Linked DNA regions of Promicromonospora sukumoe. The protein of the gene in region 1 interacts with the protein of each later gene in a pairwise test. Links are inferred from orthologs where the notes say so. Each region holds a gene or a part of one and is shown in the gene's direction. Other genes may lie near its edges. The genes, in order: rplL and dnaE.

What was found.
Region 2: the proteins of rplL (region 1) and dnaE interact in binary tests that used the Escherichia coli proteins (3 or more experiments, as listed by UniProt). The link is inferred for Promicromonospora sukumoe from one-to-one orthologs.

The regions. Positions count from the first base shown.
Region 1 is NZ_JACGWV010000003.1:657,789-668,696, forward strand. Bases 8,035-10,908 are described here. They hold rplL (50S ribosomal protein L7/L12), read left to right. Parts: upstream 8,035-9,215; coding sequence 9,216-9,602; downstream 9,603-10,908. Other genes in these bases: FHX71_RS26975 (CHAT domain-containing protein), read left to right, coding at 8,035-8,272; rplJ (50S ribosomal protein L10), read left to right, coding at 8,601-9,131; rpoB (DNA-directed RNA polymerase subunit beta), read left to right, coding at 10,062-10,908. Outside these bases: FHX71_RS26955 (RNA polymerase sigma factor), read left to right, coding at 169-801; FHX71_RS26960 (hypothetical protein), read left to right, coding at 792-1,352; FHX71_RS26965 (S8 family peptidase), read left to right, coding at 1,454-2,917; FHX71_RS26970 (CHAT domain-containing protein), read left to right, coding at 2,934-5,543; more of FHX71_RS26975, read left to right, coding at 5,675-8,034. UniProt on the Escherichia coli protein: The binding site for several of the GTPase factors involved in protein synthesis (IF-2, EF-Tu, EF-G and RF3). Is thus essential for accurate translation.
Region 2 is NZ_JACGWV010000001.1:1,123,893-1,135,999, forward strand. Bases 4,388-8,460 are described here. They hold dnaE (DNA polymerase III subunit alpha), read left to right. Parts: upstream 4,388-4,711; coding sequence 4,712-8,260; downstream 8,261-8,460. Other genes in these bases: FHX71_RS04970 (RluA family pseudouridine synthase), read left to right, coding at 4,388-4,649; FHX71_RS04980 (NUDIX hydrolase), read left to right, coding at 8,257-8,460. In the rest of the region: FHX71_RS04940 (cell division protein SepF), read left to right, coding at 1-12; FHX71_RS04945 (YggT family protein), read left to right, coding at 161-439; FHX71_RS04950 (DivIVA domain-containing protein), read left to right, coding at 705-1,346; FHX71_RS04955 (TraR/DksA family transcriptional regulator), read left to right, coding at 1,533-2,000; FHX71_RS04960 (hypothetical protein), read left to right, coding at 2,298-2,804; FHX71_RS04965 (signal peptidase II), read left to right, coding at 3,082-3,720; more of FHX71_RS04970, read left to right, coding at 3,720-4,387; more of FHX71_RS04980, read left to right, coding at 8,461-8,781; FHX71_RS29665 (S8 family serine peptidase), read right to left, coding at 8,855-12,107. UniProt on the Escherichia coli protein: DNA polymerase III is a complex, multichain enzyme responsible for most of the replicative synthesis in bacteria. This DNA polymerase also exhibits 3' to 5' exonuclease activity. The alpha chain is the DNA polymerase catalytic subunit.

The DNA.
Region 1 (10,908 bases):
TGATGGGCGGCAGGAAGCCGACGTGATGCGAGGAGAGGGGAGTGCCTGGTGGGCACCATTTTCGACCTCCCCCGATCCGCGAGCTCGGCCGTAGACTCGGTTGGTCCAAGTGCTCCACGTCCGGTTCGCGACGTGGAAACATCCGCCAGCAGAGAATCCCGTGGTGCAATGACAGGATCAAGGGAGGCCCTGCCCGACGTCGACGGCTCCGGTCTCACTCTCGGCGATCGTGCAGCGATCGCACTGACCGAGTACCGCGCGGGCAACCACCAGGCGCTCGGCGACCTGGTTCGCGAGGCGACGCCGCTGCTGTGGCACACGGTCCGCGCACAGGGGGTCGACCGCGACGCCGCGGACGACGTCGTGCAGAGCACCTGGGTCGCGCTGGTGCGCCACGCCGAGTCGATCGCCGAGCCGAAGGCCGTGCTGAAGTGGCTCCTGGTGACCGCGAAGCGCGCCGCCTGGGAGGCCGTGCGCAAGCACCGTGACGACGAGAAGCGCCGCACCGAGCTGCCGGACGACAGCCCCGAGCATCCGATGGCTCTCCCTGCGAACGATCCGCCGCCCGATGCCGAGGTCCTGCGCGACGAGCGCGACCGCATCCTGTGGACGTCGCTCCAGAAACTTCCCGGACGCTGCCAGGAGCTGCTGCGTCTTGTCTCGCTCGCCGACCGGCCGGACTACCGGTACATCTCGGCGGCGATCGGTATGCCGATGGGCTCCATCGGTTCGACCCGCGGCCGCTGCCTGGCGAAGCTGCGCACCCTCCTCGATGAGCAAGGGGACTTCTCGTGGACCTGACGCCGGAACCCAAGAAGAACGACGAGGTCGTGGGGCACCTCTCGTTCGACCCGAAGGGCGCGCTGGACGCCGAGGACGGGGCCGTGCTGACCCGCCTCGCCCGCGCCGTCGGGGCGGTGGACCCGGTGCCGGAAGGACTCGTCGAGCGGTCGTTGTTCGCGATCACGCTGGCGGGGCTCGAGGCCGAGCTGATGGAGGCCGTCTATCTCGACGCGCCGTTCGCGGGCGTCCGGGGGGCCGCCGCGGCGGCCCGGGCCGACGACACCGCGCCCGCCGAGGCGAAGACCATCACCTTCACGCACGACTCGCTGACCGTGATGATCACGCTGTCCCCGTCCAGCGGCGGACGGGTCCGCATCGACGGCTGGGCTGCCCCGGCGGCCGGCCTGGACGTGGAGCTGCACCGGCCCGGCGTCGACATGCTCACCACCGCGTCGGACGAGGACGGCCGGTTCGCCTTCGACGCCGTCGAGCGCGGCCGGGCGAGCCTGGTGGTCCGCAGGACCGACGGCGGCGGCGGTGCCGTCAGCACGCCCATCATCGAGCTGTGAACCGCTGAACCACCGCACCACCGAACTACCACTGTGTGTGATCTGGCCGAGGGGCGCGGCGGGATCTGTCGAGCAATCGTCGTCGATGGAGAGGTATTGCTGTGACTGAACCCATGCCCGAGGAGCTCCGCGTCCGGGACCACGCCGGAGGCTGGCGGCCCGTCCGAGAGCTCGATCCGGCCGAGGCCCGCTGCCGCCGTGACGTGCGGCTGGCGCCGACCCGATACGTAGCAGACCGCCTGATCGTGCGGGGCACGCCGGGGGAGGACGACGGCCTGCTGGAGCTGCTCCGGGAGCGCGCCGCCGACCGCGGTCTGTCGCTGGAGATGGAGGAGCTCACGCCGGCGCCCATGCGGTCGGACGTACCGCGCACGGGGGTCGCGCTGCACGTGGCCGCGGGCGGCACCGAGAACGCGGACGTGTGGGACCTGCTGGACGACGTCGCGTCCAGCGCGGGCGCGGACGACCGCAAGCGGATCGGTCTGGACCACGTGCTGCAGGGTCACCGCAACAAGCCGGGTGTCGGCATCCCGGGGGACCGGGAGCCGTCCCTGCACGTCGGACCGCAGCCCCGGCGCTCTCTCGGGGCGGGTCCCGTGCCGTGGCTGTCCGCCGACGGCGTGCAGCGGCCGGTCGTCGCCCTGGTCGACACGGGGATCGGCGCGCACCCCTGGTTCGACGGCTCGCACGTCGTGATCAGGGACGCCCAGGTCGACGGCGGCCCGATCGGCACCTTCACCGAGGAGGAGCCGGCGACGGGCCACGAGCCGGCCGCCGAGCTGGCCCCCTACCTGGGGCACGGCACGTTCATCGCGGGCCTGGTGCACCAGGTGTGCCCCGATGCCGCGATCCTGCCCGTCCGCGTCATGTACACCGACGGCGAGGTTCGCGAGTGGGACCTCGTCCGTTCGCTGGAGCGGCTCCTCGAGTACCACCTGCGTGGTGTGGCGGGCGTCCCGGGGCACACCCCCGTCGACATCGTGGTGCTGGCGCTCGGCTTCCAGCCGGAGCTCCTCGACGACGACTACGAGGGAGTGCTGCGCGGGTCCCTGCGCGACCTGCGCCGCGCCGGGGTGCTCGTCGTCGCGTCGGCGGGCAACGACGGCGGCGAGCAGCCGGTGTTCCCCGCCGCCTGGGCGCCGCACGTGCAACGGGTCAGCGGACGGGCGGAGCCGCTGGAGCCTTCAGACCTGCGCGCCGACTACACGCCGTTGCTGGTCGTCACGGCCGCGAACCCGAACGGTACGCTCGCCGACTTCGCCAACGACGGACCGTGGGTCACCAGCGTGCGGCCGGGGACCAAGGTGCACAGCACCATGCCGGTGACCGCCGACGGGGCGCTGGAGCCGCAGGAGGTGTCCGCGGGCGGCCGTGAGTCGGTCGACCCGGACGACTTCACCGGCGGGTTCGCGACGTGGAGCGGTACCTCGTTCTCGTCGCCCATCCTGGCGGGCGAGCTGGCCCAGCACCTGCTGGACGGCCGTGTCACGGAGAGTCCCGCGAATCGGGTTGCCGCGGCGTGGGAGGCTGCACACCAGGCGACGGGACTGCCGATCCCGCACTGACGACGATGGGATGAGCGTGGAGGCGACCGATCGCCGCGAACCGTGGGCGGGACTGTTCGAGCGGCTGGAGGTCGCTCGTGACCTGCACGCGCGAGCGAAGTGGTCGGCCGCGGAGTCGGACTTCCGCGTGCTACTGGCGGACCTGCAGGAGCATGACCCCGCCCAGCTCGACCCCCTGGGCAGGGCGCAGTGGGCCGAGCTCATGGTGCGAAGCTTCCTGGGGCTGTCGAACCCGGTCCACGCCTTGGCCGGGTCCCTCGGGGACGCGCTCGCGCTCTGCGACCGGGCGGCGGCGGTCGAGCGGAGGGTGCCGGACCCCTCGATGGCGAGCCTCGTGCTCGTCCAGCGAGGGGTCCTGCACTCGCGAGCCGGCCAGCCCAGGCAGGCGCTCTCGAACTTCACGCAGGCGCTTCGTGGTCCGGGCCTCGCGGCGCACCGGGACCTCGCCACGACCTTGCTGAACCGCGGGGCCGTCTACAGCGAGCTCGGCGACTTCGCCGAGGCTCTGAGCGACTACCGGGCGGCCCACGAGCACGCCGCTGCCCTGGGTCACGCCCAGTACATCGCGTTCGCGCTGCACAACATCGGGTACGCCCGGTACACCCTGGGCAACCTGCCCGGCGCCCTGGAGTCGATGGAGCGGGCCGTCGACGCCGCCCCCGACCAGGATGACGGCATCCCGGAGCTCGGCCGGGCCGAGGTGCTCTTCGAGAGCGGCCTTCTGGAGGACGCCGAACAACTTCTCGCCATTGCCGCGGAACGCCTCTCCCGCGCGGCGCTTCGGCTGGAGCACGCCGAGGCCGAGTGGTTCCGGGCCCGCGCACTGATGGGTCTGCGGCGCTTCGACGACGCGCGCACCCAGGCGGCCCAGGCGCGGCGGAGATTCGAGCGCGGCGGGCAGCGGTCCATGGCCGCGCTCGCCCAGGTCCTCGAGCTCGACTCCCTGCTCTCGGAGACGCTCCTGTCCACGGAGACCCCGTCCCGGGCGGTCGCCCGCCGTCGTGCGCGAGAGGGCAGGAGCGTCTCCGCGGTGGGCGACGCCGCCGGCCCCACGCTCGGCTACCACCCGGGACATGCGGCCCGGCTGGTCGCCGCGCGCTGGTCGGTCCTGGCGGGCGATCTCGACGAGGCACGAGACACCCTCGCCGCGCTGCCCCGGGGCATGGCCGGCGCACCGCTGACCATGCGAGTGCAGCACTACACGGTCCAGGCGGAGCTCGCCTTCGCGACCGACGACCGAGCCAAGGGCCTGCGCGCCGTGCGCGCGGGCCTGGGTCTGCTCGCCGACCACCGCAGCAGGCTCGGCTCCGTCGAGTCCGTCACGGCCGCCGCCGCGCACGGCGTCGACCTGACGCGGGTCGACGTCGAGGCGGCCGTCCGCACCGGCCGCCCCGCCGCGCTGTTCGACGCGCTGGAACGCGGTCGCGCCACGTTCGCGGGCACGGGCCGGGTCACCCCGCCCGACGACCCGGAGGCGGCGGCGCTGCTGACCGAGGCGCGCGGGCTCCTGGTCCGGGCCCGGGAACTCGGCGCGGCCGACGCCAAGGAGCGTGAACGGCTCACCCGCCGTGCGAGCCGCATCCAGGACGAGGTGCGCGAACGCTCCTGGCGGCACGCCGGCAACGCGGGCGCGGTGCAGCGCCCCGTCACGGTCCGCGAGCTGCGCGGCGTCCTCGCCCAGAGCCGCCGGGACGTCGTCGTGGCCAACTTCGTGGCCATGGACGGCGTGCTGCGCTGCGTCCGGGTCGACGCCGACGGCGTCACCACCGTGGACATCGGCTCGGCCGACGACGTGATCGAGCACGTCCGGCGCCTGAACGCCGACTTCACGATGGCCGCCAACGACCTCATCCCGGCGCCCCTGCGCGCCGCGGCGTCGGCCTCGCTGGCGCGCAACCTCAAGGCGCTCGACGCCGTCCTGCTCGCCCCGCTGCACGCCGACGGCGACCTCTACGTCGTCGCGCGCGAACCGCTGCTCAGCGTCCCCTGGGCGGCTCTCCCGTCCCGCGGCGGCCTGCGCACCTCCGTGAACTCGTACGTGGCCCGCGGTCGCACCCACGCGCGGCCCACGGGGCAGCGCCGGCTGCTCGCCGCGGCCGGACCGGGCGTCCGGCACGGCACCGACGAGGCGCACGCCGTCGGCCGGCAATGGCCCGGCGCGACAGTGCTGACCGGCAAGGACGCCGTCACCGAGGAGGTGCGCACGGCCCTCGCCACCCACGACGTCGTCCACCTCGCGACCCACGGCAGGCACGACGCCGACAACCCGCTGTTCGCGAGGATCGAGCTCGCCGACGGCCCCCTGTTCGCCCACGAGCTCGACGGCACCCCGCTGCCCGGTTCGGTCGTGGTCCTGTCGTCGTGCGAGGTCGGGGGCTCCTCCCAGGTGCTGGGCGGAGAGCTCCTGGGCCTGACGTCGGTCCTGCTGCGCCTGGGCGCCCGTGCCGTCATCGCCTCGGTCGCCAAGCTCTCCGACGAGCTCGCCGCCCGCGTCATGCCCCGCCTCCACGCGCACCTCCGCGAGACCGACGACCCCGAGGCGGCGCTCGCGGCCGCGCTCCGCGACGTCGCCGAGCCCGTCCCGCTGGTCTGCTTCAGCTCGGTCGAAGGGCTGACGGCGGGATGATCCCGGGCGCCGCGTCGCGCCCGAACCCCTGACCTGCGCCGTCGCGCCGGGCGATGACAGGGCGCCCCGCACCCCGCTATCGTGGCCCGCCCGGCGCCCCGTGGGGCCCGGTGAGGCGAGGGGGCGCGGGTATGTGGCCGGAACTGGAGGCGGAGCTGGCGGCTGCCCGGGAACTCAGCTCCCGGTCGCTGCCCGGTGACGCGCTGCTGCGGTTCCGGGACGTGCTCGACCGCCTCCGGGTCGTGGACCTCGCGGGTCTCGGCCCGGTGGACCGCGAACGCTGGGCCGAGGGCATGGTCCGCTCGCTGGCAGGGGAGGCCGTCGCCGTCCACGCGGTCGAGGACACGCTGGAGAAGCCGCTCGCCCTTCTCGGCGACGCCGACGCCCGCGCCGACGCGGCACCGCAGCGCGTCCGCAGGCGGCTCGCCGCCGTCGTCGACGGGCACAGGGGACTCCTGCTGCAACGCTCCGGGCGGCTCACCGACGCCGTGGCCGCCTTCGACCAGGTGCTCGCGGTCGTGGACCAGATCTCCCCGCGCGACCACGCGACGGCGCTGCTCAACCGAGGCGCTGCCGCCATCGAGCTCGGCCGGCTGGACGCGGCGCTCGCCGACTTCGACGCGTGCCACGAGGCCGCGGGACGGGCCGACCTGCCCGGCATCGCGTCCCTCGCGCTGCACAACACGGGTTTCGTGCGGTACGCGCTCGGCGACCTGCCCGGCGCGCTGCAGGCCATGGCCGCCGCCCGCGCCGTCGACCCGGAACGCGCCGACGGCGTGCTCGACATCGGCCGCGGCGCCGTCCTCTACGAGGCCGGGCTGCTGGAGGACGCCGAGCAGGTCCTGACCCAGGCGATCTCCCGCATGGTGGTCCCCGGCCGCGCCCACCACCGCGCGGAAGCCGAGTACTTCCGCGCGCGCTGCCTCATGGCCCTGCACCGCTGGGCCGAGGCGCAGGCGGCCGCCGCCTTCGCCCGGCGGTACTACGCCGGCGTCGGGCACCCGCAGCGCGCCGCCGTCGCGCGGGTCGCCGAGCTGGAGGCGATCCTCCTGCCGATCCGGCGCGGCGAGGCCCCCGTGCCCGACGACGCCCGGGAGCGCGCCGAGCAGGCCATCCAGGCCGCCGAGGCCGGCGACGAGGTGGACCCGCTGCTCGGGCAGTACCCCGGCCTGACCGCGCGGTTCGTCGCCGCGCACTGGTACCTCCTGGCCGACGACGTCGCCGCCGCCCGCGCCGTCCTCGACAGCCTTCCCGACGGCATGGCCGACGCGCCGCTGTCCACCCGCATCCAGCGGCAGACCGTCCTCGCGCAGCTCGCGTTCGCGTCGGGCGACCGCGCCGGGGGCGTCGACGCCGTGCGCACCGGCCTGGAGCTGCTCGCCGACCACCGCGTGGGCCTCGGCTCGGTCGAGTCCGTGACCGCCGCCGCGGCGCACGGTGTGGACCTGCAGCGCACCGACGTCGAGGCCGCGGTACGTACCGGCCGGCCCGACTGGCTGTTCGAGGCGCTCGAACGCGGCCGGGCCACGTTCGCCGGGATGGGCGGCGCCGTCGCCCCGGACGAGCCCGCCGTCGGCGCGCTCGTCACCGAGGCCCGCGGGCTCGTCGTCCGCGCCCGAACCCTCACCGACCGGGACAGCGCCGCCGAGCGCGCCCACCTGTTCGAGCGGTCACGCAGGCTGCTCGCCACGGCGCGCGAGCGCGCCTGGCACCGGACCGGCGCCGAGCAGGGCGCGGTCGAGGACCGCCCCGCCAGCGCGGACGAGGTCCGGGAGCTGCTCACCGCCCGCGACGACGGTGCCGTCGTCGCCAACTACCTGGTGCTCGACGGCGTCCTCCGCTGCGTCCGCGTGGACGCGCACGGAGCCCGCACCGTCGTCCTCGGCTCCCTCGCCGAGGTCACCGAACGGGCGCTGCGCGTCCGCGCCGACTTCGGGGCGTGCGCCAACGAGCACGTGCCCCCGGTCCTGCGCACCGCCGCCCGCCGCTCCCTGAGGCGCAACCTCGACGCGCTCGACCGGCTCCTCGCCGTGCCGCTGGCCGCGGACGGCCCGCTGTACGTCGTGGGTAGGGAGCCCGTCCTGAGCGTGCCGTGGACGGCGCTCCCGTCACGACGCGGCCGCCGCACCACCGTCCGGTCCTACATGGCGCGCGGCCGCGCGCACCCCCGCCCGGGCTGCCGGCACCGCCTCCTCGCCGCCTACGGCCCCGGCGTCACCCTCGGCGCGACCGAGGTCCAGGCCGTCGGCCAGGTGTGGCCGGGCGCCACCGTGCTCACCGGCGCGGCGGCCACCACGGCGGCCGTCCGGGCCGTGCTCACCACTCACGACATCGTGCACCTGGCGACCCACGGCCGGCACGACGCCGACAACCCGCTCTTCGCCTTCGTCGACCTTGCCGACGGCCCGCTCTACGCCCACGAGCTCGACGGCACCCGCCTGCCCGGATCGGTGCTCGTCCTCTCGGCGTGCGAGGTCGGCGGCTCCTCCCAGGTGGTCGGCGGCGAGGTGCTCGGCCTGTCGTCCGTGCTCCTGCGGCTCGGTGCCCGCGCCGTCGTCGCCGCCGTCGCACCCTTGTCCGACGCCGTCGCCGCCCGCGTCATGCCCCGGTTCCACGCCCACCTGCGCGCCACGGACGACCCGGAGGCGGCCCTCGCCGCGGCGCTCGCGGACGAGCCCGAGCCGGTGCCGCTGGTCTGCTTCGCGTCCCTGGAGGGGCTGGAGCGCTGAGGCCCGCGACCGGGTGCCCGGGTGGGGGAGGGCCCGTGTGGCACAGGCCACCGCCCGTTGCGCGTAGGCGCACACGGAACCATGTATAGTTCTCGGGTAACCCAAGACCGCCGGTCGTCCGACGCCGCCCGCTCGTTCCGAGCACAGGACGGAAGAAGACCGAAGTCCCGCTGAGAGCGGGGGCCTGCGCAGGTGACGAACTCGAGTGCGGCCCTGCCGCGCGAACCGAGCCCCGTGCACCTGCGCCGGGGCTCTTTTTCTCGTTCCGGGGCGACGCCCGGGGCCCAGTGCCCCAGGGGACGGTGGTACCACCACCGGAAGGATTGCCATGGCGAGGCCGGACAAGGCAGCCGCTGTCGCAGAGCTCGCGGACAAGTTCCGTGACTCCAACGCGGCCGTGCTGACCGAGTACCGCGGGCTCACCGTCGCGCAGCTCAAGGAGCTGCGTCGGTCGCTCAGCGGCAACGCAACCTACGCCGTGGTGAAGAACACGCTTACGGGGATCGCGGCCAAGGAGGCCGGTGTCGAGGGTCTCGACGCCGACCTGAAGGGCCCCTCCGCCATCGCATTCGTGACCGGGGACCCGGTCGAGGCTGCGAAGGGTCTGCGTGACTTCGCCAAGGCGAACCCTGCTCTGGTCATCAAGGGCGGCGTGCTGGACGGCGCCGCGATGTCCGCTGCAGAGATCACGAAGCTCGCGGACCTCGAGTCCCGCGAGGTTCTGCTGGCCAAGGTGGCCGGCGGTCTGAAGGCCACGCTGACGCGTGCTGCTTACGCCTTCACCGCCAAGCCCGCCCAGGTCGCCCGTGTCATCGATGCCCTGCGTCAGAAGCAGGAATCGGAGGGTGCTGCCGCCTGACCAGGTGGCAGTACCAGTTCACAACCCCCTGCTTCTCGCGGGTCCGCACCGGCCCGCGAAGCGCCAACTGAAAGGAACGCCATCATGGCGAAGCTCTCCACCGACGAGCTCCTGTCCGCCTTCGAGGAGCTCACGCTCATCGAGCTCTCCGACTTCGTGAAGGCCTTCGAGGAGAAGTTCGACGTCACCGCCGCTGCTCCGGTCGCCGCTGTTGCTGCCGGCCCCGCGGGTGGCGCGCCGGCCGAGGCCGCCGAGGAGAAGACCGAGTTCGACGTCATCCTCGAGGCTGCCGGCGACAAGAAGATCCAGGTCATCAAGGAGGTGCGCGCGCTCACGTCCCTCGGTCTCAAGGAGGCCAAGGACCTGGTCGACGGCGCGCCGAAGCCGGTTCTCGAGGGCGCCGACAAGGACGCCGCCGAGAAGGCGAAGGCCGCCCTGGAGGGCGCCGGCGCCACCGTCACCCTCAAGTGACCTCAGGCTCCACCGCCTTCGGGCTGGTGTGACGGTCGCCCGGGCTCGTCCCGGGCACCGTCCGCCGACTGCAGAGGCCCGCACCCCTCGGGGTGCGGGCCTCTCGCGTGCGCGGGTGGTCCGGCGAGGTCGGGCGGGAATATCACCCGCGGCCCACCCGTTGAACCCCCGCATGCCGGCTCGTCCGGCCGTCGCGCCGCGCCAGTGCGGATACGCAACGATTCGAGGTTTACCACGGTCTCAAGGTGCACGCCTTGGGGCGACTGGACATACTAGAACCAGATAGGTATGCTAGCGCTTTGCGCCCGCGTGTGCCCTCGACGCCTCCCCCTGCTTCCCGAAAGTCCTGGTCGCATCCCCTCTCAGGGGATGCCCACCGGTGACCGGTGAATCCGGCAGAGCATCCTGCAGCACCGCAGAGCGTACAGCGTTCACCCGAACTGCAGGGAAGGACCCCTCTTGGCTGCCTCGCGCACCCCTTCAGCTCCGTCCGCCGAAGCCATTGCGAACCGTACCGCTTCCCGTCGCGTTTCCTTCGCAAAGATCTATGAGCCACTCGAGGTCCCCGACCTGCTTGGCCTGCAGACCGAGAGCTTCGACTGGCTCCTTGGTAACCCAGCCTGGCAGGGCAGGGTAGAAACTGCCAAGGCGGCTGGTCGTAATGATGTCCCGGAAACCTCCGGACTGGAAGAGATCTTCGAGGAGATCTCCCCGATCGAGGACTTCGGCTCCTCGATGTCCCTCTCCTTCTCGAACCACCGCTTCGAGCCGCCGAAGTACACGGCGGACGAGTGCAAGGAGAAGGACTTCACCTACGCGGCGCCGCTGTTCGTCACCGCGGAGTTCGTCAACTACACCACCGGTGAGATCAAGAGCCAGACGGTCTTCATGGGCGACTTCCCGCTCATGACGGCGCGCGGCACCTTCATCATCAACGGCACCGAGCGCGTCGTCGTCTCGCAGCTGGTGCGTTCCCCGGGCGTGTACTTCGAGCGCACCCCGGACAAGACCAGCGACAAGGACGTCTTCTCCGCGAAGATCATCCCCTCGCGTGGCGCCTGGCTCGAGTTCGAGATCGACAAGCGCGACGCCGTCGGCGTGCGCGTCGACCGCAAGCGCAAGCAGTCCGTCACGGTGCTGCTCAAGGCGCTCGGCATGCCCGAGTCGGAGATCCGCGAGCAGTTCGCCGACTTCCCGTCGGTGCTCGACACGCTGGAGAAGGACCACGTCCACACCGAGGACGAGGCCCTGGTCGACCTGTACCGCAAGATCCGCCCGGGTGAGCCGCCCACGGTCGAGGCCGGTC
Region 2 (12,107 bases), on another replicon or contig:
AACCAGAGCTGAGTCCGGCACACACATCGAGCAAGGGTGAGGGGCGGTCGCGGAAGCGGCCGCCCCTCACCCCTGTCCGGGGCGGTTCTCGCGGACTCGCACGGTCCCTTTACCTGCGAGATCACCTGCAACCGGGTCCGGACAGGTTAGGTTGTCCCTTGTGATCTGGGACTTCATCGGCTTCCTGCTGTGGCTCTTCCTGCTGTTCCTCATCGGACGGCTCATCTTCGACTGGGTGCAGTTCTTTGCCCGGGACTGGCGGCCCCGTGGTGTGCTGCTCGTGATCGCCGAGGCGATCTACACGGTCACGGACCCGCCCCTGCGGTTCCTGCGCCGGCTGATCCCGCCCCTGCGGCTGGGTCAGGTGCAGCTCGACCTGGCGTTCATCGTCCTGTTCTTCGGCGTGTCGCTGCTCTCGTCGATCATCGGGCGCCTCTAGGGCGGCCGGGTACGTGGTGAATGTGTGCCGGTTCGCGGCAGACTCACCCGGACGCCCGGTGGCCAAGCGTGCTAAATCATTGACCGGGCCATGGAAATGGCCTGGGGTGACACGGCACACTCTGTGAGGAATTCGTGCCCGGCGGTGCTCCCGGTGTCCCGGGCCGATGTCGTCCGCTACCGTGGGCTTCGGCGAAGGGCGAGCGGCTTGCTAGCGCCGACGTCCGAGTTCAGCGTTCCTACGTTCTAACTTTCGAGGTGACACGATGGCACTGCTTACTGCAGAGGACATCCTCAACAAGAAGTTCTCCGCGACGAAGTTCCGCGAGGGCTACGACGTGGAGGAGGTCGACGACTTCCTCGACGAGGTCGTGCGGACGCTGACCAACGTCCAGGAGGAGAACGAGGGGCTCCGGCAGAAGGTCGCGGCCGCCGAGCGGCGGATCGCCGAGCTGTCGCGCAGCGACGCCGCCGCCCCCGCCCGCGCGCAGGCGGCGCCGGTCGCGGCTCCCGTCATGCCGACCGGTCCAGCCGGCCCCAAGGGCAACGGCCCGGAGCCGGAGTCGGCGACCGGCATGCTCCAGCTGGCCCAGAAGCTGCACGACGACTACGTGCGCTCCGGCCAGGAGGAGGGCGACCGCCTCATCACGGAGGCCAAGACCGAGGGTGCGCGCATCGTGCGCGACGCCGAGGAGACCTCGCACCGCACGCTCTCGCAGCTCGAGCAGGAGCGTTCGCTCCTGGAGCGCAAGATCGACGAGCTGCGCCTGTTCGAGCGGGACTACCGCACGCGCCTGAAGAGCTTCCTGCAGAACCTGCTGGGTGACCTGGACGCCCGCGGCTCGGCGCTGCCGCCGCGGAACAACCAGCAGTCCGGCCGGCCGGTCGAGATGGCCCAGGGGATCTGACAGCAGAGCACCAGACAGCACGCACGGCGACAGGACGCTCCCACCTCACGTCCGGTCGCCGTGCGAGTTGTGCGCCAGGCGCACATCATGGGGGCACGCCACACCGGCGTGCCCCGTTGTGCGTCTGGCCGCTTGTGCTTACGCTTCGTGCACTTGACCACCGGGGGCGACCGTGAAGGGGAACCCATGACCAAGATCACGACTGCGACGCGAGCGGCGATCAAGCAGGAGTTCCCGAACCTGACACGAGACGTGAAGAAGTTTCCCGTCCGTGACGGTGAAGAACCCTGGACCGTCCGCGAGGCGGAGGAGCTGGCCGCACTGCTCCTCGAGGACAAGGAGCGGCTGGAGCGCGAGCTCCTGGTCGCCGACCGTGAGCTGTCCGACCTGCTGCGGAACTCGGGCGACGGGGCCGGCGACGACCAGGCCGACTACGGCTCGAGCGCCCTGGAGCGTGAGCAGGAGCTGACGCTCGTCAACAACATGCGCGACCTCCTGGACCAGACGAACCACGCCCTCGGCCGGATCCGAAAGGGCACCTACGCCACGTGCGAGCTCACGGACCTGCCGATCGGCAAGGCCCGGCTGCAGGCCTTCCCGAGGGCCACGCTCTCCGTCGAGGCGAAGGCGCGCGAAGAGCGCCGCGGGGCCTGAGCGACCGGCGCGACGACGGTGTCGCGCCGGGTCGCGTACCCGATATCAACGCTGTGATGTCTGAGTTACGTGCATACCTGATGCATTGGTATGGAGTTCGCTCCTGGAATGTCGTATTTCACGCACCAGGGGCTCCGTGCATGGGTTCACGTTCCGATTGACAGGGTGAATTTCTCGCCGGATGCTCGTCCAGGTGAATCACACACGTGTGGTTCATCGTTCTTTTGACGGATGCCATTCGAGGGGGAAAACACAATGATCCGAGGATTCCGTGCAACGTGTCGTGCCGGCGCTGCCGTGGCCATGTCGGCCGGGCTCATCGTCGCCGCTGCGACGGGTGCGAGCGCGCTGACCTTCGGCGACGCGCCTGAGGCGCTCGTGGTCAGCCCGTCCGAGGCCAGCGCGGTGCTCGGCGGGGTCGAGGGCGCTGTCGGCGTCGTCGGCGTGGACGGTGCGCTCGACGTGCTCGGCGCGACCCAGAACGCGGAGCTCCCCGAGGGGATCGACGGCGTGATGGTCCCCGAGGACGTCGCCACTGCTGGTGAGGTCGTCGAGATCGGTGGCGACGGCAGCTTCAACGCGCTGAACAACGTGTGCGTCGCCCCCTGGTACTGGGAGGGCCCGGGCAACCTGGACAGCACCGCGAACCTGACCGACTACCAGGCCTGCGGTGAGGGCGACGCCGTCATCGGTGGCGAGGACTCGGTCAACGTCCTGAACAACGTCTGCGTCGCGCCGTGGCACTGGGACGGCCCGCTGAACCTGTTCCAGACCGGTAACGTGACCGGCTACGCCGCTTGCTGACGCACCAGCGTCAATTGACTCCCGCCGTGCGGTGACACGGCGTTGATGTCGCACCAGACGAGGCCCTTTCCCGGGATTCCGGGAAAGGGCCTCGTTGTTCGTTCCGGGGTGGTCCGACATTCCGTGGCTCTTTACCCGTAAGCGCCATTTTCCGGGGATTCGCCATGTGCGGTGGAAATCGCTCGTGGCCCGGTTGCCGGCAGTGTGTCGCCGGGCCTTCCGCGTGACGCCGGGCACCGGGCCCGGCAGGGGCTCCGGGCGTGGGAGACTTTGCCTGATGTCTACTCCCGCTGAACCCTCCGCCGTGGCCGGTGACGAGACGAGTCCCGCAGCCACACCCTCGCCGTCCGGCAGCCGCGTGCTCGTGACCTGGACGCTCGTCCTCGCGGCCTTCGTCCTGGCCGTCGACCAGCTCACGAAGTGGTGGGCCGAGTCCGCGCTGGCCGTGAACGCCGAGCCGATCCCGCTCGTCGGCGACCTGCTCGGGCTGCGCCTCATCTACAACCCCGGCGCCGCGCTGTCGATCGCCTCGGGCTACACCTGGATCCTGACCATCGTCGTGACGGTGGTCGTGGTCTTCATCGTGCGGGCGATCGGCCGCCTCGGGTCGCGCGGCTGGGCCGTCGCGCTGGGCCTGCTGCTCGGCGGCGCCGTCGGCAACCTGATCGACCGCCTGGCGCGGGAGCCCGGGTTCGCGCGCGGCCACGTCGTGGACTTCATCGACTACGCCGGCTACTTCGTGGGCAACGTGGCCGACATCGCCGTCGTCGGGGCCGCCGTGCTGATCGCGCTGCTGTCCCTGCGGGGGATCGGCCTGGACGGCAAGCGGCACACCGACGAGGAGCCGGAGTCCAGCCCGGAGTCCGGCAAGGCCGACGGCGGCGCGTCCGACGGCGGTACGGCCGACCCCGCCTGATGGCGCTGCGCACCCTGCCCGTCCCGGACGGTCTCGCGGGCGACCGGGTCGACGCCGCGCTGGCGCGCATGCTCGGGTTCTCCCGGACCCGCGCGGCGGAGCTCGCCGAGGCGGGCGCCGTCTCGCTCGACGGCCACCAGGTGGGCAAGTCGGACCGCGTCGTCGCGGGCGGCTGGCTCGAGGTGGACATGCCGGAGGAGCGGCCCGCCGTCGAGGTCGTCGCGGAGCCGGTGCCCGGCATGGGCATCGTGTACGACGACGACGACCTGGTCGTGATCGACAAGCCCGTCGGCGTGGCGGCGCACCCGTCGCCGGGCTGGACCGGCCCCACCGTGGTCGGGGCGCTGGTCGCCGCGGGATACCGCGTCTCCACGTCGGGCGCCGCGGAGCGCCAGGGGATCGTGCACCGGCTCGACGTCGGTACGTCGGGCCTGATGGTCGTGGCGAAGTCGGAGGTCGCGTACACGGGCCTCAAGCGCGCCTTCAAGGAGCGCACGGTCGACAAGGTCTACCACGCGCTCGCGCAGGGCCACCCGGACCCGACGTCGGGCACGATCGACGCGCCGATCGGCCGGCACCCCAGCTCGGACTGGAAGTTCGCGGTCACCGCCGACGGCAAGGCGTCGGTGACGCACTACGAGACGCTGGAGATGCTGTCCGCGGCGTCGCTGATGGAGGTGCACCTGGAGACCGGGCGCACCCACCAGATCCGCGTGCACTTCGCGGCCCTGCGCCACCCGCTCGTGGGCGACCTGACCTACGGCGCGGACCCGGTGCTGGCCTCCAAGGTGGGGCTCACCCGGCAGTGGCTGCACGCGCACCGGCTGGGTTTCGAGCACCCGGTGACCGGCCGCTGGGTCGAGGTGGAGTCGCCGTACCCGGCCGACCTGGAGGCCGCGCTCGATGTGGTGCGGGGTGCGTACACCTGATGTGAGAAGTGGCTCGGCGTTGCTGGGCCGGAGTGTCGGAGAGCCGTCCTAAGATCGTGGACATGCCCTCCGCCACCGCTTCGAAGAGCGACGACTTCGTCCACCTCCACGTCCACACAGAGTTCTCGATGCTGGACGGCGCGGCCCGGATCGGCGACCTCATGGAGGAGGTCGGGCGGCAGGGGCAGCACGCCATCGCGACGACCGACCACGGGTACCTGTTCGGGGCGCACGAGTTCTGGGCGCAGGCGCAGAAGGCGGGCATCAAGCCGATCATCGGCGTCGAGGCGTACATCACGCCGGGCACCAGCCGGTTCGACCAGACCCGCGTGCGCTACGGCGAGGCGGGCCAGGAGTCGGACGACGTCTCGGCGCGCGGTGCGTACACGCACATGACGCTGCTGAGCAAGAACAACACCGGCATGCACAACCTGTTCCGGGCGTCCTCCCTGGCCTCCCTGGAGGGCCAGATGGGCAAGTGGCCCCGGATGGACCGCGACCTGCTGGAGCGGTACTCGGACGGGCTCATCGCGACGACGGGCTGCCCGTCGGGCGAGATCCAGACGCGGCTGCGGCTGGGCCAGTGGGACGAGGCGGTGCGCCAGGCGGGCGAGCTGCAGGAGATCTTCGGCAAGGAGAACTACTACGTCGAGCTGATGGACCACGGGCTCTCCATCGAGACCCGGGTGACCAAGGAGCTCCTCGAGCTGTCCAAGACCATCGGCGCGAAGCTCGTCGCGACCAACGACCTGCACTACGTGCGCGAGGAGGACTCGACCAGCCAGGAGGCCCTGCTGGCGATCAACTCCGGCTCCACGCTGGACGACCCGAACCGCTTCAAGTTCGACGGTTCCGGCTACTACGTGAAGTCCGCCGCCGAGATGCGGAAGGTCTTCAAGGAGCTGCCCGAGGCGTGCGACAACACGCTGCTCATCGCCGAGCAGTGCGAGGTCTCGTTCGACACCTCGGCCAACTACATGCCCCGCTTCCCCGTGCCGGACGGCGAGGACGAGATCTCCTGGTTCATCAAGGAGGTCGAGGCAGGCCTGCGCCGCCGGTACCCGAACGGCTACTCGGACGACGTGCGCAAGCAGGCCGACTACGAGGTCGAGGTCATCATCCAGATGGGCTTCCCGGGGTACTTCCTCGTGGTCGCCGACTTCATCAACTGGTCCAAGGACCAGGGCATCCGGGTAGGGCCGGGGCGTGGTTCGGCCGCCGGGTCGATGGTGTCCTACCTGATGGGCATCACCGAGCTGGACCCGCTGGAGCACGGCCTCATCTTCGAGCGCTTCCTCAACCCGGAGCGCGTCTCCATGCCCGACGTCGACGTCGACTTCGACGAGCGTCGGCGCGGTGAGGCCATCCGGTACGTGACGGAGAAGTACGGCGACGACCGCGTGGCCCAGATCGTCACCTACGGCACCATCAAGGCCAAGCAGGCGCTCAAGGACTCCGCCCGGCTGCTCGGCATGCCGTACGCCATGGGGGAGAAGCTCACCAAGGCGATGCCGCCCGCCGTCATGGGCAAGGACATCTCCCTCAGCGGCATCTTCGACCCGAAGGACAAGCGGTACTCGGAGGCGGCGGAGTTCCGCCAGGTCCACGAGACCGACCCCGAGGCGCAGCGCGTCGTCGAGCTCGCGCGCGGTATCGAGGGCCTGAAGCGCCAGTGGGGCGTGCACGCGGCCGGCGTCATCATGTCGAGCGACCCGCTGATCGACATCATCCCGATCATGAAGCGCCCGCAGGACGGCGCGATCATCACGCAGTTCGACTACCCGACGTCCGAGGGCCTCGGCCTGATCAAGATGGACTTCCTGGGTCTGCGCAACCTCACGATCCTCGACGACGCGCTCGAGAACATCGTGATGAACGGCAAGGACCCGGTCGACATCGAGAACGTGGCGCTCGACGACAAGCCCACCTACGACCTGCTCGCCAGCGGCAACACGCTCGGCGTGTTCCAGCTCGACGGCGGCGCCATGCGGTCACTGCTGCGACAGATGCGGCCCGACAACTTCGAGGACGTCTCCGCCGTCATCGCCCTGTACCGGCCCGGGCCGATGGGCATGAACTCGCACATCAACTACGCGCTGCGGAAGAACAACCAGCAGCAGATCGAGGCGATCCACTCGGAGGTCGTCGAACCGTTCGCGGAGATCCTCGACGAGACCTACGGCCTGATCGTCTACCAGGAGCAGGTCCAGCGCGCCGCCCAGATCATGGCCGGCTACTCGCTCGGACAGGCCGACCTGCTCCGCCGTGCCATGGGCAAGAAGAAGCCCGAGGTGCTGGCCAAGGAGTACGTCAACTTCGAGAAGGGCGCCAAGGAGAAGGGGTACAGCGCCGCCGCGATCAAGGCGGTCTGGGACACCCTGGTCCCGTTCGCCGGCTACGCCTTCAACAAGGCGCACTCCGCCGGCTACGGCCTCGTCGCCTACTGGACCGCGTACCTCAAGGCGAACTACCCCGCCGAGTACATGGCCGGCCTGCTGCAGTCGGTGGGTGACAACAAGGACAAGATGGCGCTCTACCTCAACGAGTGCCGTCGCATGGGCATCACGGTGCTCCCGCCGGACGTCAACGACTCCGCGGCCAAGTTCACGGCCGTCGGCGGCGACATCCGCTTCGGCCTCACCGGTGTGCGGAACGTGGGCCGCAACGTCGTCGACGCGATCGTCGAGGCCCGCGAGGAGAAGGGCACCTACACGTCCTTCCAGGACTTCCTCGACAAGGTCCCCGCCCCCGTCTGCAACAAGCGCACCATCGAGTCCCTCATCAAGGCCGGCGCGTTCGACTCGCTCGGCCACACCCGGCGCTCGCTGCTCGTGATCCATGAGCAGGCCGTGGACTCCGTGATCGGCGTGAAGCGCAAGGAGGCCGAGGGCCAGTTCGACCTCTTCGCCGACTTCGGCGGTGGTGGCGACGACGAGGGCATGGGCTTCTCGGTCGACGTGCCGGACCTGCCGGACTGGGAGAAGAAGCAGAAGCTCCAGTTCGAGCGGGAGATGCTCGGCCTGTACGTGAGCGACCACCCGCTGTCCGGGCTGGAGCACGTGCTGCAGCGGGCGGCGGACACCTCGGTCGCCTCGCTGCTCGCCGACGAGAGCCGGCCGGACGGCTCCGTGGTGACCGTGGCGGGCCTGCTCACCTCGGTGCAGCGCAAGATGAGCAAGAACGGCAACCCGTGGGCGGCCGTGACCGTCGAGGACCTCGAGGGTGCCGTCGAGGTCATGTTCTTCGGCGAGACCTATCTCGCCTACTCGACGATGCTGGCCGAGGACCAGGTCGTGGTGCTGCGCGGCAGGGTGCGACGCCGTGACGAGTCCATGCAGCTGCAGGCCATGGAGGTGGCCCTGCCGGACATCACGGTGGGCTCCGACTCGCCGCTGTCCGTGACCATGCCGCACACGCGCGCGATCGAGTCGGTCGTGGTCCGGCTGCGCGAGGTGCTCGCGACACATCCCGGATCGGCGGAGGTACACATCGCCGTGGCGGAGCCCGGGAAGCGGACCGTCGTGCGGGCCGCCGACAGCTTGCGGGTGGAGAAGTCGCCCGCGCTGTTCGGCGACCTCAAGGCGCTGCTCGGCCAGGGCTGCCTCTCGTGACCGAGGCCCCCGGCGCGGCCCCGGACCGGACCGACCGGTACGACGAGGGCGACCACGAGCGGTTCACGCTCGTGCCCGCGGCCTACCTGTACTTCCGGCGCGAGGGGCAGGTGCTGCTCCAGCTCCGGCAGGGCACCGGTTACCGCGACGGCTTCTGGGCCTGCGCGGCCGCGGGGCACGTCGAGGAGGGCGAGTCGGTGATCGACGCCGCCGTGCGCGAGGCCCGCGAGGAGCTCGGCGTGGAGGTGGCACCCGAGGACGTCCGGCCGCTCACCGTGCTGCACCGGGGCGAGCCGGGCGGGCCTGCGATCGAGCAGCGGGTCGACTTCATGTTCGAGGTCACCCGCTGGACGGGGACGCCGTCGATCCAGGAGCCCGACAAGGCCGCCGACCTGGCCTGGTTCCCGTTCGTCGGGCTGCCGGACCCGGTCGTGCCGCACGAGCTCGCGGTGCTCCGCGCCGTCCACGACGCGGGCCGCCACGGCACGGACATGCCGCGGGTACTCACGTTCGGCTTCTGACCCTGCACCCACGTGTCAGACGCTCAGGTCCCTCGGGGGACCTGAGCGTCTGACACGTCTGGGGTGGTTCAGGTCAGCAGGCGCCGACCTTCTGCCACGGGCCCCACGGGATGCCCGGCTCCTGGTTGCGGGTCCACCACTGGGCCCGCCAGAGCTTGCCCTCGTGCTCGACGGTCTCGCCGCCCGTGTAGATCCACGAGTCCGTCCAGGCCTGGTAGGTCTCCGCGCCGCAGACCACGTCGGCACCGACCTCGGCCCACGGGCCCCACGGCGTGGCGCCCGGCTTCTGGCCCTTGGTCCACCACTGCGCGACCCACACGGAGCCGTCGTGGAGGACCTCGTCACCGGCGGTGTAGATCGCCTTGCGGTCCCAGGCGGGGACGTCCGGCAGACCGGTCACGTCGACGTCGACCGAGGTGACGGCCGGCTCGTCGAACGGGTTGTTGGTGACGTGCTCGGCGGAGTTGGTGTACGTGCCGGTCACCGCGTCCGGGGCCACCGTGACCTCGTACGACAGCGAGACCGGGTCGACGTCCGGCCCCACGTAGTCGAGGCAGACCGACCCGCCCTCCGTCACGGCGGACGAGGGGTCGCCCGCGTTCACGACGGCGGTGCCGGCCGTGCCCGCGAGGTTCTCGATGCCGATCGTGGCCAGGTCGGGCAGGGTGCCCACCTCGCCGTACTCGAAGGTGATCTCGGGCCGGGTCTCGGACACCGAGTTGTAGATCCAGGCCTGGAACGTGCCCACGGAGTTGGACAGGTCGGCCGGGTCACCGCCGTAGGGGAACGGGTCGTCCCACTGGACCACCGCGACCTCGCCGCCGGACGTCGCCAGCCGCACGCCGCGGTCGTTGGCGAGCGAGAGCTGCAGGTCGGACCAGAGCGGCGCGATGACGCCGTTCGGGCCGTCCGTCGCCGGGATCTCCTGCGGCTCCCACGGCCGGCCGGTGTAGCCGCCCGCGATCGTGATCAGGCCGTCGTCGGAGACGATGAGGCCCGGCGACTGGTCGCCGTAGTGCGGGAACGGGCCGATGGGCGAGAACGCGTTCACGGCCGCGCTGTCCCCGTCGAGGGTGCTGAACCCGACGCCGACCGAGCCGAGGTCGAGGAACCCTGCCCACGCCGCGCACTGCGGGTCGTCGGCCGGCGTGGACGCCTCGTAGGAGCCCACCGCGCCCACCTGCGTGGGCACCTCGACCTCCCACGTGATCGTCTGGCCGTCGACGACGCCGTCACCCGTCACCGACGCCTCGTCGATGCTCAGCCCGTCCGGCACCGTGTCGGTGACCGTGTAGGTGAGGTCCTCGGGCGTCACGTTCGGCTGGACGGTGATGTCGTAGCCGATGGTGTCGCCGATCCCGGCGGCCTCGACCGAGGCGGTCTTGGTCACGTCGTCGGCCACGCGGTTCAGGCGGACCGGGATCTCACCGATGTCGCCCGGGCTGTCCGGCGAGGTGCCGAGCACCGCGGTGCCGAAGAACAGGTCGCCCGCGGCGGCCGTGGGCAGGTTCCAGTGCAGCCGCACGTCGTACGGCTCGCCCACCGGCACCTCGCCGTCGGGCCCGGCCACCCCGGCGTTGCCGAGGTCCTCGGACGGGACGACGGCGGTCGCCAGCGTGTGGGCGTCGGGCTGGTCGTCGCTGCCGGCCCAGTTCTGGACCACCACCCACCAGGTCCCGGCCTCGGGGTCGGCGATGTCGCAGGCCTCGGCGGAGCCGGACGACGTGGACGCGCAGACCTGGGTCGCGGCGCTCGGCGTGCTGCCGGTGCCGACGAACAGGTCGAGGTCCGCCGCCTCGGCCGCGGTGATCTCCGTGACGAGCCGCGACGCGCCGTCGGGCACCTCCAGCGTGGTGACCTCGACCTGGCTCAGGTCGTCGAACGCGTCGGCGTTCGTCGGGTCCTGGCTGAGCGAGCCCTCGTGCAGGTCGGCCTCGACCAGACCCTTCACCGAACCGGTGAAGTCGCTGACCGCGATGGACTTCAGGCCGGTCACGGCCTGGGAGCCGGTGTCGCGGCGCGTGGTCACGTCGATCTCGTTCGGCAGGATCGCGCCGGACGGGACGACGGCGACCGGCAGGGTCACCGCGGGGACGTCGTCGTTGCTCGGGGTGAGCGTGACGCGCCCGAACAGCGTCTCGCCGTCGGGGGCGCCGTCGACGTCGGCCGTGACCGTGATGCCGAGCGAGTCGCCGGGCGAGACGGTGTCCGTGGACAGGTCCACCGACAGGGCCAGGGCGTCGTCGGACTCGACCGACGCCGTCCAGGTGACGTCCGCGGGGGCCGACGGCGGGGCGACCGCCGTCCGCTCCCAGGAGCAGTTCGCGAGGCACTGGGTGTCGGCGAAGGACGGCAGGTTGAGCGTGCTCGGCTCGCCGCCCTGCTCCGGGTCGGCGGCCAGGTAGTTCGCGGCCGTCTCGTCGAACAGCAGGCCCGCCTGGGCGGCGGCCCCGATGTCCATGTGCCCGCTGCCCTGCTCGTACGGGGTGGCCGGCGAGCCGTCGAAGTCCTTGACGCTCGTGCGCGCCGTCGTCATGAGCGCCGACTGCTGCTGCGCCGGGGTCCACTCCGGCCGGGCCTGCGTGAGCAGAGCGCCCGCGCCGGCCACGTGCGGGCTCGACATCGAGGTGCCCGAGATGATGCCGTACTCGACGTGGTCGTACGCGCCGTCGGCCACGCCGTACGCGGCGAGGATGTCGACGCCGGGTGCGGTGATGGACGGCACGATCGTGTCGACGGCCCGGTTGGGGCCGCGCGAGGAGAAGCTGGACATCGTGTCGCCCAGCGCGTCGTCCGTGACGAACGTGGTGCCGGCGATCGACCCGGTGTGGTCCGAGCCCTCCGCGAGCCAGTCGCGCAGGGTCTCGCCGTCGGCGAAGCTGAGCGCGACGCCCGGGACGGTGAACGCGTCACCGAGCAGCGAGCCGCCGTTGACCTCGTCGTTCGTCAGCACGAAGCCGGTGGCGCCCTGCGCCGCGACGTTCGAGGACTTCTCGACGCGGCCGTTGCCGCCACGGGCGCAGACCACGATCTTGTCGGCGTAGTCCGCCTCGTGGCCCGTGGTCGTGGTGCACTGCGGGTCGCCCACGGAGCCGGCGTCGATGATGCCGGTCGCGGGCAGCGGGCCGGTCAGGGACTTGCCGGTGAGGTCGGGCAGGTCGCTCGTGCCGCCGGTGAGGTTCTCCAGGGCGTTGAGCATGTGCCGGTTGTGCGTCGAGGCGCCCACCGACGTCAGCCAGGGCGCGTCGGCGGGGGAGCCCGTCGTCGCGAACCCGGGGCCGTCGTTGCCGTTGGACGTGGCGACGAAGATGCCCGCGGCGCGCGCG